Regions from separate parts of the Pantoea sp. SGAir0183 genome, predicted to be linked through region 1. Evidence: predicted binding sites of a transcription regulator. Region 1 holds the regulator's gene; the other holds the start of a gene.
The links. The regulator ArgR, encoded in region 1, controls arginine synthesis, uptake and breakdown. The targets are predictions, from matches to a motif close to ANTGAATAAAAATACANT.

Region 2: a site for ArgR is predicted at 4,526-4,543, ahead of argC (N-acetyl-gamma-glutamyl-phosphate reductase). Genes of this name have one in related genera too.

Annotation. Positions count from the first base shown of each region.
Region 1 covers NZ_CP028053.1:496,593-504,579, reverse strand. Annotated here, with positions in the region: gene mscM (miniconductance mechanosensitive channel MscM) at 1-459, shown strand, start outside; gene mdh (malate dehydrogenase) at 597-1,535, opposite strand; gene argR (transcriptional regulator ArgR) at 2,072-2,542, shown strand; gene yhcN (peroxide/acid stress response protein YhcN) at 3,028-3,291, shown strand; gene C1N59_RS02415 (YdgH/BhsA/McbA-like domain containing protein) at 3,365-3,637, shown strand; gene yhcN (peroxide/acid stress response protein YhcN) at 3,732-3,995, shown strand; gene C1N59_RS02405 (Rpn family recombination-promoting nuclease/putative transposase) at 4,201-5,169, opposite strand; gene C1N59_RS02400 (barstar family protein) at 5,312-5,596, opposite strand; gene C1N59_RS02395 (NAD-dependent succinate-semialdehyde dehydrogenase) at 5,652-7,106, opposite strand; gene aaeB (p-hydroxybenzoic acid efflux pump subunit AaeB) at 7,220-7,987, opposite strand, start outside.
Region 2 covers NZ_CP028053.1:192,441-200,427, forward strand. Annotated here, with positions in the region: gene ppc (phosphoenolpyruvate carboxylase) at 332-2,980, opposite strand; gene argE (acetylornithine deacetylase) at 3,331-4,479, opposite strand; gene argC (N-acetyl-gamma-glutamyl-phosphate reductase) at 4,648-5,652, shown strand; gene argB (acetylglutamate kinase) at 5,667-6,443, shown strand; gene C1N59_RS00925 (argininosuccinate synthase) at 6,468-7,685, shown strand; gene argH (argininosuccinate lyase) at 7,774-7,987, shown strand, end outside.

The sequences.
Region 1 (7,987 bases):
GCAACCACGATCACTGACTGGGATCGCAAAGAGATTATCGTGCCCAATAAGGCGTTCATTACTGAGCAGTTTGTTAACTGGTCGCTTTCCGATTCCGTCACGCGTGTGGTGCTGACCATCCCTGCCCCCGCAACCGTTAGCAGTGAAGAAGTCACTACCCTACTTAAACAGGCGGCAGAGCGCTGCAGCTATGTGCTGGATACACCGCCACCTGAAGTGTTCCTGGTGGATTTACAGCAGGGAATTCAGTTGTTTGAACTGCGCGTGCATGCGGCGGAAATGGGCCACCGAATGCCGCTTCGCCATGAACTGCATCAGCTGATTTTACATGGCTTTGCAGAGCATGGCATTGAAATGCCGTTCCCGCCGTTCCAGATGCGCGTAGAAGCGCTGAGCCGAAAAACGCCGACAGGTAATAGCGCATCGACCACCCGAACGTTCCGTTCAGGTGGGCTCTGAGAATAAAAATTGCCGTAACGGGCCGGTTAAGAGCGGATTGGTGCGCAGCGAGACAGCGCGTAATCTTGTTCAGGTTGGTTATCAGAACGCAATAAAAAACGCCCGGTCGAACCGGGCGTTATGTTGTCTGAAACGCTTTATTGCTTCACAAAGGCTTCGCCCTGCGCGATATCTTTTTTCAGCGTTTCAAGCATGCCTTCCAGTGCCTGCTGTTCAAACGGACTTAATGCGCCGATGGGCTTGCGCTCAGCAACGCCATTCTTGCCCAGCAGCAGCGCTTGGGAGAAGAAGCGGGCATACTTTCCTTCACCTTCAACATAAGCACATTCCACTACGTTCGCTTCGCCATTCAATGCGCGCACCAGCGATAATCCAAAACGGGCAGCTGCCTGGCCCATAGACAATGTAGCAGAGCCGCCACCAGCCTTGGCCTCAACGACCTCAGTACCCGCATTCTGGATACGTTTGGTCAGGTCAGCCACTTCCTGCTCACTGAAGCTGACGCCCGGCACCTGAGACAACAATGGCAGGATGGTCACACCGGAATGCCCACCGACGACAGGCACTTCAACTTCGCCAGGTTGTTTACCTTTAAGCTCCGCAACGAAGGTGTTTGCACGGATGATGTCCAGCGTAGTGACACCGAACAGACGATTCTTATCGTAGACGCCGTGTTTTTTGAGCACTTCCGCCGCAATCGCCACGGTCGTATTAACAGGGTTGGTAATGACACCAATCAGCGCCTTAGGGGCGGTAGTCGCCACCTGCTCGATCAGGTTGCTGACGATGCCGGCGTTAACATTAAAGAGATCCGCACGATCCATGCCCGGTTTGCGTGCCACACCCGCGGAAATAAGCACAACGTCGGCCCCTTTCAGGGCTGGTTTCGCATCCTCACCGCTAAACCCCTGCACCTTTACTGCGGTAGGAATATGGCTGAGATCTACTGCCACGCCCGGCGTGACAGGCGCGATATCGTAAAGAGACAGTTCTGAACCTGCTGGAAGCTGGGTTTTGAGTAGAAGTGCGAGCGCCTGGCCTATGCCACCCGCGGCACCGAGAACGGCAACTTTCATTCATAACTCCTTATTAAGGTGGGGCAGAGAAGATCCGATATTCCATCTGTATCAGAGCGTAACCAACGGCTCAGTGGATGACGTTTGTCCGGTGCCTGCTCTACCTGCTTCAATACAGAAGCGCCGGATAAAAAATGACACATCATCTTCCTGTCCCTTACTCGCCAGGTTACTCACGCGAGTCAGGCAATTCCCGGTTCAGGTTTACTTTAGTAACAAATGATGAAGGCATCATTCTCACTAACAGGCTGTAAACATTATACCCGTGAACTGGCAACCGTATTATCCGCAGAAAGAGATCGGCAATGTACATTTTTATTTTCTTACCTCATCAATAATATAACACCTTTGCAACCTTTGCCTTTTCAGGCTGTGAGCTGGGTTTTGGTCTGAGGAGATTCTTTGCTATTATCGCCGCCCGCGATGATGACCTCGCAGTACAATTAACAACCGATTGCATAAAAATTCATTTATATGCATAATAATGTCTTTGCTGCGGCCTGGTTCGCGGTTTGTCTTACGTATACTGGTAAATTATGCGAAACCCATCGAAACAAGACGATCTGATTAAAGCCTTCAAGGCATTATTAAAAGAAGAAAAATTCAGCTCTCAGGGCGAGATTGTTCAGGCGCTTCAGGAAGACGGCTTCGAGAACATTAATCAGTCAAAAGTTTCTCGTATGCTGACGAAATTTGGCGCGGTGCGCACCCGCAATGCCAAAATGGAAATGGTTTACTGTTTACCTGCGGAACTGGGCGTGCCGACTACCACCAGTCCTCTGAAAAATCTGGTGCTTGATATTGACTATAACGATGCTCTGGTCGTGATTCATACCAGCCCGGGTGCCGCACAGTTAATTGCACGTTTACTTGACTCATTAGGTAAGTCCGAAGGCATCCTGGGCACGATTGCAGGAGACGACACCATTTTTATCACGCCAGCACGCGCCTTTACTGTCAGGCAACTGCACGATGCTATTCTGGTATTGTTTGAACAAGAACTTTAGCCTTTATCTCTGACCGGCAGCGCATCTGCCGGTTGATCTGCAGCGCGTCCCTCCTTGTGTTCTCTTCTGTTTAAACGCTCTATTATCAACGAGTTGAGCCTATCTCATTGCCGCAATTTACCTTGTACTATTGGTCATACCCTTTATCCTGACTACTTTTACACGCTATTTTATACTGCTCTACACCGCATCGATGGTGCTATCCTTTGAGTTTATGTTCACAAGCAGCCTGATCGACCATAAATTTCCGCACCAAAAGTTAAAGTTGCGCATCTTACTGTTTTTATAAGTAATTACCTGTCAAAGGCCGTTTTTTAACCGCTTTTAATAACGTTTAGTTATAAAAAAATCCCATAAGGTTAAAGTATGACTACAAAACATTATTAGGCAGATATTAATTTCTGCCGTTATTAGTCCTATACTTACTTTCGTGATGTGAATCACACTAATAAAAAAGAAGAACAGCCACGACGAGGACATCTTTCATGAAAATTAAAACTACCATCGCTGCTTTAAGCATTCTCTCTGCCCTGTCATTTGGTGCATCTGCAGCTGAATATGTTTCTGCTGCGGATGCTCAGAATCTGCACTCTGTCGGCACTGTGAGCGTTAGTGGTGTCGCCGGTGCGCCATCAGATATCAGACAGCAACTGAGTGAGAAAGCGGATCAACACGGCGCTAAAGCTTTTCGTGTTATCGAGGCTTACAACGATGGCAACTATCACGCCACCGCTGAGTTGTACAAATAAAAGCGTTTGAACTGACAGGTAACCAGATGAGACCACATGCTCACTGGTTAATTAACATTGCTGGAGAAGAGTAATGAAAACCACATTAACCTTTGCCGCCCTGAGTTTGGCTTCGCTCCTGTCCTTTGGTGCCCATGCCGCCAGCCCGGTAACAAATCAACAGGCGGAGGAGATGAACCTGCAGCCCCTGAATCAAACCATCACCGTCAGCGGCATCGACGGCGATCAGACGAATGTTCGCCAGGTTCTGTCTCAAAAGGCAGATGCCCAGGGTGCGGGTCACTATCGCGTCATTGAAAATAATCGCGACGATACGTTCCACGTTACCGCTGAACTTTATAAGTAATGCATCGACGGCAATCGTGCCGTATCTGAAATTAATCGACAACCCGCTCTGTGTTTTGACTCCGTAGGTTGTTGACAGTTATGAGGAAATAAACATGAACATCAAAGCAACCATCGCAACAGTAAGTCTTCTTTCTGCTATGACATTCGGCGCTTCCGCTGCACAGCTGGTGACCGCCGAACAAGCACAGAACTTACAACCTGCCGGAACCGTAAGCATCAGCGGTGTAGCAGGCTCTCCGATTGATTATCGTGCTCAGCTGTCTCAAAAAGCTGATGAGCAAGGCGCAAGCGCTTACAAAATCATTGAAGCAAATACCGGTGACAGCTATCACCTCACCGCACAGCTTTATAAATAGTTCCTCGTCTGTTCATGACGAACCCTTTAGCCCCGATCGCCGGGGCTTTTTTCTGTCTGAAACGGCGAGGCAGAACCTGACAGCCGTAAGGCGCAGGAAAACGGACATCGGCTAACGATCGCGCCAGCGGCACAACACTCAGGCGCGTTAAAAGAAAGGAACTGGCTTTCGCATGAGGTGCTCTGACGCGAAATGGGTGACGTATTTAATGACAGAGTTGCGCTAAGTCGTCATCAGAGAGTGCTGTCATCTCGGCGACAACACGGGGATGCAAACCATTTTGCAGCATCGTGCGTGCGATCTTCAGCGCGGCCGCACGCTCTCCCTCGCTGCGTCCTTTCTCCAGACCACGTTGCTCACCGAGCTGAATTCCTTCTTTTAAACCTTGCTGAATGCCCTTTTCAATGCCTTTCTGCTCAAGCTGCTGTGCAATAGTCATCAATGCATCCTCATGTTGCGGTACTCGCTGTGCCAGCGTCCTGACGAAAATGTCGGCGTCGGCTGTTTCACCTGCCTGCAAGAGATAGTGTACCAACGATATCACTTGCGATGAAGAGAGATATCCAGCCAGTAAGACGGGGGCCAGCTTATCGATGAGTTCTGTCAACTCTCTTTGATGTATATGCTTTTGCAGCAATGTTAAAGCCGCCATGCTGCGGTGACCGATAATGTCCTCATCCGGAATAACCGTCACGTCCACCAGCGGAAAAGCGTTGCCATACAGTTCACTGGCGAGCACGGGCATTGCAAACTCATCAAGCCAGCGGGTACTGTAAGGATACGGGCTACGTTTGCCGCTATAGAACAGAACCGGGATGACTAACGGTAGCCGTTTGTTCCCTGCGTCAAGATGCCGCTGCATTGCCGCAATGGCATAGCGCATCAGTCTGAACGCCATATGCTTATCCGGTGATGACTGGTGTTCGATTAAGACATGGATGTAGCCATCCTCTCTGCTTGTAGTTTTCATGCTATACAGCACATCGCTGAAATATTGCCGCAGATCCTCCTCCACAAAAGCACCCGATTCCAGTTTTAATGTATTCAGATCGCACAGGGCGAGCAGCGCTGCGGGAAGGTGCAGTTCCATAAAATCACGGGCAATCGTAGGCTGGGACAAAAATTGCCGGAAAGTCGCATCATGTGGCGTGGGCGTGCCTCTTTTACTTTTCATGTGACCTGTCCTGATGATTGGCGGGCAGAGTATCACGACCAGAAAAAGCGAGGCGTCAGTAAGCGTTAACGTTGCGAGGATGCTCGAGAAATAATGTTTACTTACGCGGACAAGGCATTAAGCCTGATGATCACAGCCGACCTTAGCGTGTTGAAGATGAGAGCACGTTAAACTGCAGTTGCCCTTCCAGTTCCTCCTCCGCCTCGTCGAACAGCAGAATCAAGGCACCGTAGCGCCGCTTCTGTCCCTGCCCCAGGTTCACAAACTCTATTTTGATGGGCAAAGGTAGCCCTCTGCAGACAATCACGTCCCACAATCCATCCAAATCGCAGATATAGCGCGCTTTCAGGGAAAAGCGTTCACAGAATTGCCGGAAGAAATGGGCCTGATCGACAATCTCATTAAAATCAAAACGCTCGACTCTCATACAGGTGACTCCTGTTATTCGTCGCTGGGCGGCCCGGTGCCGCCCAGATAGCCGTTTAACTTAAACCGCCAAGGTGCAGCGCTTTGACCTCAAGGTACTCTTCCATTCCCAGTACCGATCCTTCCCGGCCCAGTCCCGACGCTTTCACACCGCCGAAGGGGGCCAGCTCTGTCGAGACGGCACACTCATTGATGCCTATCATCCCACTTTCCAGCGCCGAGGAAACGCGGAAGACGCGTTGCAGATTCTGCGTATAGAAATACGCCGCCAGCCCGTATTCGGTTTGGTTCGCCCGACGAATAACCTCGTCTTCATCCTCAAACCGGAAGCACGCCGCAACCGGGCCAAATGTTTCTTCCTGAGCCAGCTTCATGCCTTCATGCGCATCGACGATGACCGTAGGCTGCCAGAAATTGCCGCCCAGCGCATGTCGCTTACCGCCCGCGAGCACCTTGCCGCCCTGGGCAACCGCATCGTTAACATGTTCTTCCACTTTTTCTAACGCCGAACGCTCAATTAACGGTCCGACAATGACGCCGCTGTCCATACCGTTACCCACTTTGAGTTTATTGACCTCATCTGCCAGTTGCGTTGTGAAACGCTCATAGATCGCATTATGAACAAAAAAACGGTTTACGCTGACGCACACCTGGCCCGCGTTACGGAATTTATTGGCAATAGCGCCCTGAACGGCAGCATCGATATCCGCATCCTCAAACACGATATAGGGCGCGTTGCCCCCCAACTCCATCGACACTTTTTTCATGGTCTCGGCCGCATTGCGCATCAACGTTTTGCCCACCGCCGTCGAACCGGTGAACGAGATTTTACGTACGGCGTTGCTCGCCATAATCGCATCGCTGATAGCATGCGTATCTCCTGCCACGCCGTTAAGCACGCCGTCCGGGATACCGGCTTTCTTTGCCAAAGCCAGCAAGGCAAACGCAGAAAGCGGCGTATTGTTGGCAGGCTTGATGATCCCTGTACATCCAGCTGCCAACGCCGGACCTAACTTACGGGTCAACATGGCCATCGGGAAGTTCCACGGGGTGATCGCCGCTACAACACCAACGGGTTCCCGCGTGGCCAGGATACGCGACCCCGCTTTAGCAGGCGGAATGATTTCACCGTTGGCTCGTTTGGCCTGCTCGGCAAACCACTGGATGAAACTTGCGGCGTACTCAACCTCGCCTTCCGCTTCTTTAAGCGGTTTGCCCTGCTCCGTTGTCATGAGCTCAGCAAGCCAGCGTTTGTTTTCAATGATTAACGTATACCAGCGGTAAAGCAGCGCTGAACGCGCTTTAGCCGTCTGCGCCCGCCAGGCGGGAAAGGCGTCTTGTGCAGCCTTAATCGCGTCTTCGGTTTCCTTTTTACCGGCTTTCGCCACCTGAGCAACAACGTCCCCCGTTGCAGGATTGGTTACGTCAAAAGTCGACGTCGTCCTCAGCCACTGCCCGTTGACTAAATAGCCGGTCTGGAACAGTTCGCTGTCTTGCAGTGAAGAAGGCATCTGCGTTACTCCTGTCAGTTTGTTTTTACTTCAGGAAAGTATAGATGGCAAAAATGACAGGTCGGGGAAGGAAGGAAAGTGAAAGGGCCGCCAGCATGGCTGACGGCCCAAATTCAGATTTGGACGAGCGTATTTTGATACTTTGAAAGCATCTCAGACAGCCGTTTCACCGGCTCGGTAACACTGTCCGGTGCATCATAAAGGGCCAGCTTTTCCTGATAGACATCCAGCTCGCGCAGCAAGCGTTGGAAATAATAACGGCGTTTCTCATCACTACGGACGGCAATGATACGATCGGCCGTGTGCCGTAACTGGCGGTGGAAGGCGGAAAGCTCCGCATTAATCGGCACGTCTGCCGCACGCAATCGTTGATGTCCAATGATTAACGTCAGGGCGATGCGGTATTTGTCGATGTCACCGGGAAACAGGTTAAGCAATAAGAAGAGCTGCTGGTACAATGCTGGCAAATGGTTTTCACGCCGGCGCGCCTTATTGGTTGTCATTGCCGACACCGCAGCATACATAAAGCGGTTAAGCAATTTACGTCCTGTTCGCGCTTTCGATTTATCACGGATCAGCAGAATCACCATTAAGGCAAGAAAACTCCCGATCCACTGCCCCAGTGCGTTATCGATAAAAACCGTAAAGTTGAACTGCATCGGATTATCCAGCACCAGGACGTTAATCGTACCGGCCATCGCGCCCAGCGTACCAATCTGGCGGCGTTGAATGAGAATGCCTGAAATAAAGCCCAGTAAACCGATGGCAATGCACAGCAGCAGAGCGCTTTGCTGCGTATTGGGCAAGATGTACATAAAATAAAGCGCCCCCAGCGGTATCGCGACCGTCATGCCATAAACGAAGTCTTTCGCCATCATGAG
Region 2 (7,987 bases), 300 kb from region 1:
ACGTCTCACTATGTTGAGGGGGAAGCGTTGGGTGGTGGTGGCAGGATGCGTTTTTTTGCCGGTCAGCGCTAAACGGACAGATTACTCTTCATTCTTCCCGCCCCGGATCAGCGAAATGGCAGAGAAGCTATGGCATGCCATTGGTCACCTGAGCCTGCTACGAACAGGGTGAATATTCTGTCACGCGAAAGGGTAAAAGACCGGTATTTCTACAATCTGAAATGTGCGATACCTTTTGCCCCCGCGTCAGTTGGGCGACCTGTAATGGCGATATGAGGATGACGTTAACTGATACGAAACAGGGCGGTATCAACCGCCCTGTTTCTGTGAGTTAACCTGTATTACGCATCCCTGCAGCGACACCGGCAATCGTCACCATCAGCGCCTGTTCGACACGCGCATCCGGTTCTTCACCACGGGCTTCCTGTGCACGTGAACGGTGAAGCAGCTCTGCCTGGAGTACGTTCAGGGGATCGGTATAAACGTTACGCAGGGCAATCGATTCGGCAATCCACGGCTGGTCCGCCATCAGATGGGAATCGTTGGCGATGGTCAGCACCGCTTTAATATCGGCATCCAGCTGGTCACGCAGCTGTTTACCTAATGGCCATAACGATTTATCAACCAGCCGCTGATCGTAATACTCCGCCAGCCACAGGTCTGCTTTCGAAAACACCATTTCCAGCATACCAAGGCGGGTTGAGAAAAAGGGCCAGTCGCGGCACATGGCCTCAAGCTGATCCTGATGGCCTGCCAGCATCGCCTGCTGCAGGGCGGCGCCCGCGCCCAGCCAGGCGGGTAACATCAGGCGGTTTTGCGTCCAGGCAAAAATCCAGGGAATGGCGCGCAGGGATTCCACACCGCCCGTCGGACGACGCTTCGCCGGACGAGAGCCCAGGGGCAGCTTGCCCAGTTCCTGCTCAGGGGTTGCGGAACGGAAGTAAGGCACAAAATCCTTATTCTCACGCACATAACCCCGGTACATGGCGCAGGAGTCGGCAGAAAGCTGGTTCATGATATTACGCCATTCCGGTTTGGGTTCCGGCGGCGGCATCAGGTTGGCTTCCAGAATCGCGCCGGTATAAAGCGACAGGCTGGCGATAGTGACTTCCGGCAAGCCGTACTTGAAGCGAATCATTTCGCCCTGTTCCGTCACGCGCAGGCCGCCTTTGAGGCTGCCTGGCGGCTGGGACAGCAGTGCGGCATGCGCGGGTGCACCACCGCGGCCGATGGTGCCGCCGCGTCCGTGGAATAGCGTGAGGGAAACGCCCGCCTTTTCGCAGGTTTTAATCAGTGCATCCTGTGCCTGGTATTGTGCCCAGCTGGCGGCCATCACGCCGGCATCTTTCGCCGAGTCGGAATAGCCAATCATGACCATTTGTTTGCCCTGAATAAAACCACGGTACCAGTCGATGTTAAGCAGTTTGCTCATCACATCATTGGCATTGTTCAGGTCATCCAGGGTTTCAAACAGGGGAGCAACCGGCATAGCGAACGGAATGCCAGCCTCTTTCAGTAACAGATGGACGGCAAGGACATCAGACGGCGTTTTCGCCATCGAAATGACATAGGCTGCGATAGAGCCCTGGGGCGCTTCTGCCACTACTTTGCAGGTTTCCAGCACTTCGCGGGTTTCGTCACTCGGTTCCCAACTGCGTGGAAGTAAAGGGCGCTTGGAGTTCAGCTCACGGATAAGAAAAGCCTGCTTGTCGGCTTCCGACCAGCTTTCATAATCGCCCAGGCCCAGATAGCGGGTAATTTCAGCGATAGCTTCAGTGTGACGGGTGCTTTCCTGACGGACGTCGATGCGAACCAGCGGCACGCCAAAGCATTTCACACGGCGCAGCGTATCCAGTAACTGACCGTTGGCAATAATGCCCATGCCGCACTGCTGCAGGGACTGATAGATAGCGAAAAGCGGATCCCACAACTGCGCGTTGGAGACCAGCAGGTCTGCCGGGCGGGGCAAGCGCTCGCCTTTCAGGCGGCGCTCCAGGTAAGCCTGGGTAGACATTAGCTGACTGCGCAGACGCTTTAAGATCACGCGATACGGCTCCAGCGCCTCAGGATCGCCACTCAGCTCGGCAACTTCCTGACTGCATTCGGACATCGACAGTTCCGAAATCAACACGCCAATATCGCGCAGAAACAGATCGGTGGCTTTCCAGCGGCTGAGCTGCATAACATGGCGGGTAATGGCGGCGGTGACGTTCGGGTTACCGTCACGGTCTCCGCCCATCCAGGAGGTGAACTGCACCGGCACAAAATCAACCGGTAACTTAATGCCAAACGTCTCTTCTACCTGCTCATTCAGCTCACGCAAAAATGCAGGTACACCTTCCCACAGGCTGTTTTCAACGACGGCGAATCCCCACTTGGCTTCATCAACCGGCGTTGGACGGTATTTACGGATCTCATCCGTATGCCAGGCCTGCGCGACCAGTTGGCGCAGGCGGCGCATAATCTGGTTGCGTTCGTATTCAGAGATATCGCTGTGGTCGAGTTGTTCAAGACAGCTGTTGACCTCGCCCAGTTTGTGAATCAGCGTGCGGCGTGTAATTTCAGTAGGGTGCGCGGTTAAAACCAGTTCCAGGGAAAGTGATTCAATGGCTTTATGAATCGCACTTTCACTGAGATTATTTTGCTTGAGGGTTTCAAATGTTTTTTTCAATAGTTCAGGGTGGTTTGCGCCATCGCCGCTGCGGGAAATCGTTTGATACTGCTCAGCCACGTTAGTGAGGTTGAGGAACTGACTAAAGGCACGCGCCACGGGCAATAACTCGTCATTTGACAGGTTTTGCAGCGTATTCAGCAATTCCTTACGATGAGTGTCATTTCCTGCACGGGATGACTTAGAAAGCTTACGGATGGTTTCCACCTGGCCCAGGATATTCTCTCCCAGCGCATCCTTAATCGTATCCCCGAGCAGTTTGCCGAGCATACTGACATTACTTCGCATTGCGGAATATTGTTCGTTCATGTGACCCTGACACCCTTATCGTCTTGATAAACCTCTATACCCGGCCTTTTCAGGCAGCAGAAAAGCCAGCAACGTCGTCCTCCCGGCTCTGACCGGGGTTCTTCAGTTGCTGCCCGTCGCAAGCTGAATAAAGTGGGATGATTGCCCAGTGGGTATAACATCGTCTTTTATCTAGCCACGTAATCAGGCGTTCGTCAAATGACTTAAAGTGAGGGAAACGTGCAGCTAACTGACGGAAATTCATGGAATTTGATAGCGGCGAAGCGGGATAAGTTATTCTTATTATCAAATCCCACAGATTGGCAGGGCATTTTGCTGTTAATACAGTGAAATGCCCCGTTTGATGATAATTAGTGACAGAAATGCTGCACAACCTGAGCGATTAAGGCGCGCGTAGGCTGAATAAATGCGGTATCGATAAATTCGTCCGGCTGATGCGCCTGGTTGATAGAACCCGGGCCCAGCACCAGCGTTGGACAAAGTTGCTGGATAAACGGGGCTTCAGTGCAATAATTCACCACTTCTGTCGGTGTACCCAGCAGTTTTTCCACCACCTTGACCAGCTCATGGTCAACCGGACATTCATAGCCCGGAATCGGCGGATGCAATTCTTCGATGGTAATCCGTCCCGGCCAGCGTTCGCTCACCGGCGCCAGTGCCTCATTCAGCAGCGCGTCAAGATCGCTCAGCGTCAGCCCCGGCAAAGGGCGGATGTCCATGTGCAATTCGCAGCAGGCGCAGATACGGTTTGCTGCATCACCGCCATGAATATGACCAAAGTTCATTGTGGGATAAGGAATCGCAAAACCATCATGGTTGTAACGGGCTTTCAGCGTATTGCGCAGTTGCATGAGTTCGGTAATCGACTCATGCATCAGCTCAATGGCGTTGACGCCGCGACCCGGATCGCTGGAATGGCCGGATTGACCCTGAATACGAATCGCATTTGAGATATGTCCTTTGTGCGCACGGACAGGTTTCAGCGACGTCGGTTCGCCAATAATGGCGCAGTCAGGGCGAAGCTGTGTGGATGCGGCAAAATATGACGCGCCCGCCATGGTGGTTTCTTCATCAGCGGTGGCCAGAATATAAAGCGGCTTACTCAGGGCTGTCACATCCACATCACGGAGCGTGTCCAGAATAAACGCGAAGAAGCCTTTCATATCGGCGGTACCCAGACCGTACAACTTGTTGTCGTGCTCGGTCAGGGTAAAGGGATCGCGAGTCCAGCGACCATCATCAAACGGAACGGTATCGGTGTGCCCGGCAAGCAGCAGACCGCCCGCACCGCTTCCGGTGCGCGCCAGCATATTAAATTTATGCCGCGTGCCCGGCACGGGTTGGACTTCCACGGTAAAACCCAGGTCACGGAACCAGCCAGCCAGTAAATTGATTAAAGTTTCATTGCTCTGATCGAGAGCGGCATCGGTTGCGCTGATAGACGGTGTTGCGATCAACTGGCGGTAGAGTTCGATAAAAGGCGGTAATTTTGTCTTCACTGTTGACGGTCCTTGAGTTAGGATGTATCAATATTCATGCATTAATAGTGAATAAAAATACATTAACGTCGTGTGCATGTGAACCTTAAATCGCTGCAAACGACATCGTGGGCAACGGGGCAAGGCCGCGACCCGGAACGTGTGACTGTAATAAAGGTATACAGCCTGATGTTGAATACGCTGATCGTTGGTGCCAGTGGTTACGCTGGCGTAGAGCTTGCCACCTTCCTTAATCGCCATCCACATATCAACATAACCGCTTTGGCGGTGTCTGCGCAAAGTCCCGATGCGGGTAAGCGCTTGTCCGATCTTCATCCACAGCTGAAAGGCGTGGTGGATCTGCCGCTGCAGCCACTGAGCCGCGCCGACGAATGGGCAGATAAAGTTGATGTGGTGTTTCTGGCGACGGCCCACGAAGTCAGTCACGACCTGGCGCCTGAATTTCTGAAAGCTGGCTGCGTCGTGTTTGATCTGTCCGGCGCTTTCCGCGTCAACGACGGCAAGTTTTACACGCAGTTTTATGGCTTCACGCACCAGCATGGGGACTGGCTGGATAAAGCCGTTTACGGTCTGGCGGAGTTCCAGCAGGAAAAAATCAAAGAAGCACAGCTGATTGCCGTCCCTGGCTGCTATCCCACCGCCTCTCAGTTGGCACTCAAGCCGTTGGTGGATGCCGGTTTACTGAATGAGGCGCAGTGGCCGGTCATCAATGCCACCAGTGGCGTCAGTGGAGCAGGGCGCAAAGCGAATGTTGGTACCAGCTTCTGTGAAGTCAGTCTGCAGCCTTACGGTATTTTTAATCATCGTCATCATCCTGAAATTGTGGCGCACCTGGGCACACCGGTAATTTTTACGCCGCACCTGGGCAGTTTCCCGCGTGGCATCCTGGCCACGATCACCTGCCGTCTTAATGCCGGCGTCAGCCGTGATGATGTCGCTGAGGTCTTTCACAATGCCTACCATGATAAGCCGCTGGTACGCGTTTACGAGCAAGGCGTACCGGCATTGAAAGCCGTGGTCGGTCTGCCTTACTGCGATATTGGCTTTGCCGTACAGGGCGAACACCTGATTGTGGTGGCTGCTGAAGATAACCTGCTTAAAGGGGCAGCCTCTCAGGCAGTACAGTGTCTTAATATTCGTTTCGGTTTCCCTGAAACGCAGTCACTGATTTAACGGACGACTAAACCATGACTAATCCATTAATTATCAAGCTGGGCGGTGTGCTGTTAGACAGCGAAGAAGCACTGGCCCGTTTATTTGACGCGTTGCTGGCCTACCGTTCTGCTCATCAGCGCCCCCTGATTATCGTTCACGGTGGCGGTTGCCTGGTCGATGAACTGATGAAAAAACTGGCGCTGCCGGTGCAAAAGAAGAACGGTTTGCGTGTTACGCCTGCCGATCAGATTGACATCATCACCGGCGCACTGGCTGGTACCGCCAATAAAACGCTGTTGGCCTGGGCGAAAAAATACGGCATTCAGGCCGTCGGTCTGTGCCTGGGCGATGCGGGCCTGGTCAATGTCACCCAGTTAGATGAAGCGCTGGGCCATGTGGGCAACGCAACGCCGGGCAATCCTGCATTAATTAACACGCTGCTGGGTGCAGGTTACATGCCCGTTGTCAGTTCAATCGGCATCACCGACAGCGGTGAGCTTATGAACGTCAATGCCGATCAGGCTGCCACAGCGCTGGCCTCAACGCTGGGTGCTGACTTAGTCTTGTTATCGGACGTCAGCGGCATTCTTGATGGCAAAGGTCAGCGCATCGAAGAAATGACGGCAGATAAAGCAGAACAGCTGATCGCTCAGGGCATCATCACCGATGGCATGATTGTCAAAGTGAACGCTGCGCTGGATGCGGCACGCACGCTGGGCCGTCCGGTCGATATTGCCAGCTGGCGTCATGCCGAGCAGTTACCTACCCTTTTTAACGGCGTGTCCATTGGCACCCGGATTCTCGCTTAACGACTCAGATTCAAGGATTACGAAATGCAAACGCAAAACATCAAAAAAATCGTACTGGCTTACTCCGGTGGTCTGGATACTTCGGCCATTATTCCCTGGCTGAAAGAAAACTATGGCGGCTGTGAAGTGGTCGCGTTCGTGGCGGATATCGGTCAGGAACGTAGCGATCTGGAAGGCGTTGAGAAGAAAGCGCTGCAGTCAGGTGCATCAGAATGTCACGTTGTCGATCTGCGTGAAGAGTTTATCAGTGACTACGTTTATCCGGTGCTGCAGACCGGGGCCCTGTATGAAGGGACGTATCTGCTGGGTACCTCAATGGCGCGTCCTATCATCGCGAAAGCCCAGGTTGAGCTGGCGCTGAAAGTGGGTGCTGATGCGCTGTGCCACGGTGCCACGGGTAAAGGTAATGACCAGGTGCGTTTCGAAACCACTTACACCGCACTGGCGCCGCAGCTGAAAGTGGTGGCGCCATGGCGCGAGTGGGATCTGCGTTCGCGTGAAGCGCTGCTGGATTATCTGAAAGCGCGCAACATCCCTACCACCGCGTCGCTGGAAAAAATCTACAGCCGTGATGAAAACGCCTGGCACATTTCTACCGAAGGCGGCGTGCTGGAAAGCCCGTCTAACGCACCTAACAAAGATTGCTGGGTCTGGACTGTCGATCCGCTGGAAGCGCCCGATCAGCCAGAAGACGTGACAGTAACCGTTGAAAAAGGCCGCGTGGTGGCGGTGAACGGTGAAAGACTGAGCCCGTTCCAGTGTCTGGAAAAACTGAATGTGCTGGGTGCAAAACATGGCGTGGGCCGTATCGATATCGTTGAAAACCGTCTGGTAGGCATTAAATCACGCGGCTGTTACGAAACCCCTGGCGGCACCATTATGGTTAACGCGCTGCGTGCGGTAGAGCAACTGGTTATGGATCGCGACAGCTTCAAATGGCGTGAGCAGTTGGGCCATGAAATGTCTTATGTGGTTTACGATGGTCGCTGGTTTGCACCGCTGCGTAAGTCTATCCAGGCGGCGGCAGAGTCGCTGGCGGAAGAGGTTAACGGCGAAGTGGTTCTGCAACTCTACAAAGGTCAGGCCACGGCGACGCAGAAGCGTTCAGCTAACAGCCTGTATTCCGAAGAGTTCGCGACCTTCGGCGAAGACGAAGTTTACGATCATCGTCATGCAGGCGGCTTTATTCGTCTGTTCTCACTCTCTTCACGTATCCGTGCGTTGAACGAGCAGAAAAAGTAATCGCAGGCGGGGATCGCCTCGCCTCTCAGTATGACATCAGGGGCGGCTTTCAGGCCGCCCCTGGTTTAACGACTTGAAGGAGATTCACATGGCACTTTGGGGTGGACGCTTTACCCAGGCAGCAGATCAACGTTTCAAACAGTTCAACGACTCGCTGCGTTTTGATTACCGCCTGGCAGAGCAGGACATCATTGGCTCAGTGGCCTGGTCCAAAGCGCTGGTGACGGTAAATGTCCTGAGCAGTGATGAGCAGCAGCAGCTTGAAGCCGCACTGAACGCACTGCTGGAGGAGGTTCGTGCCA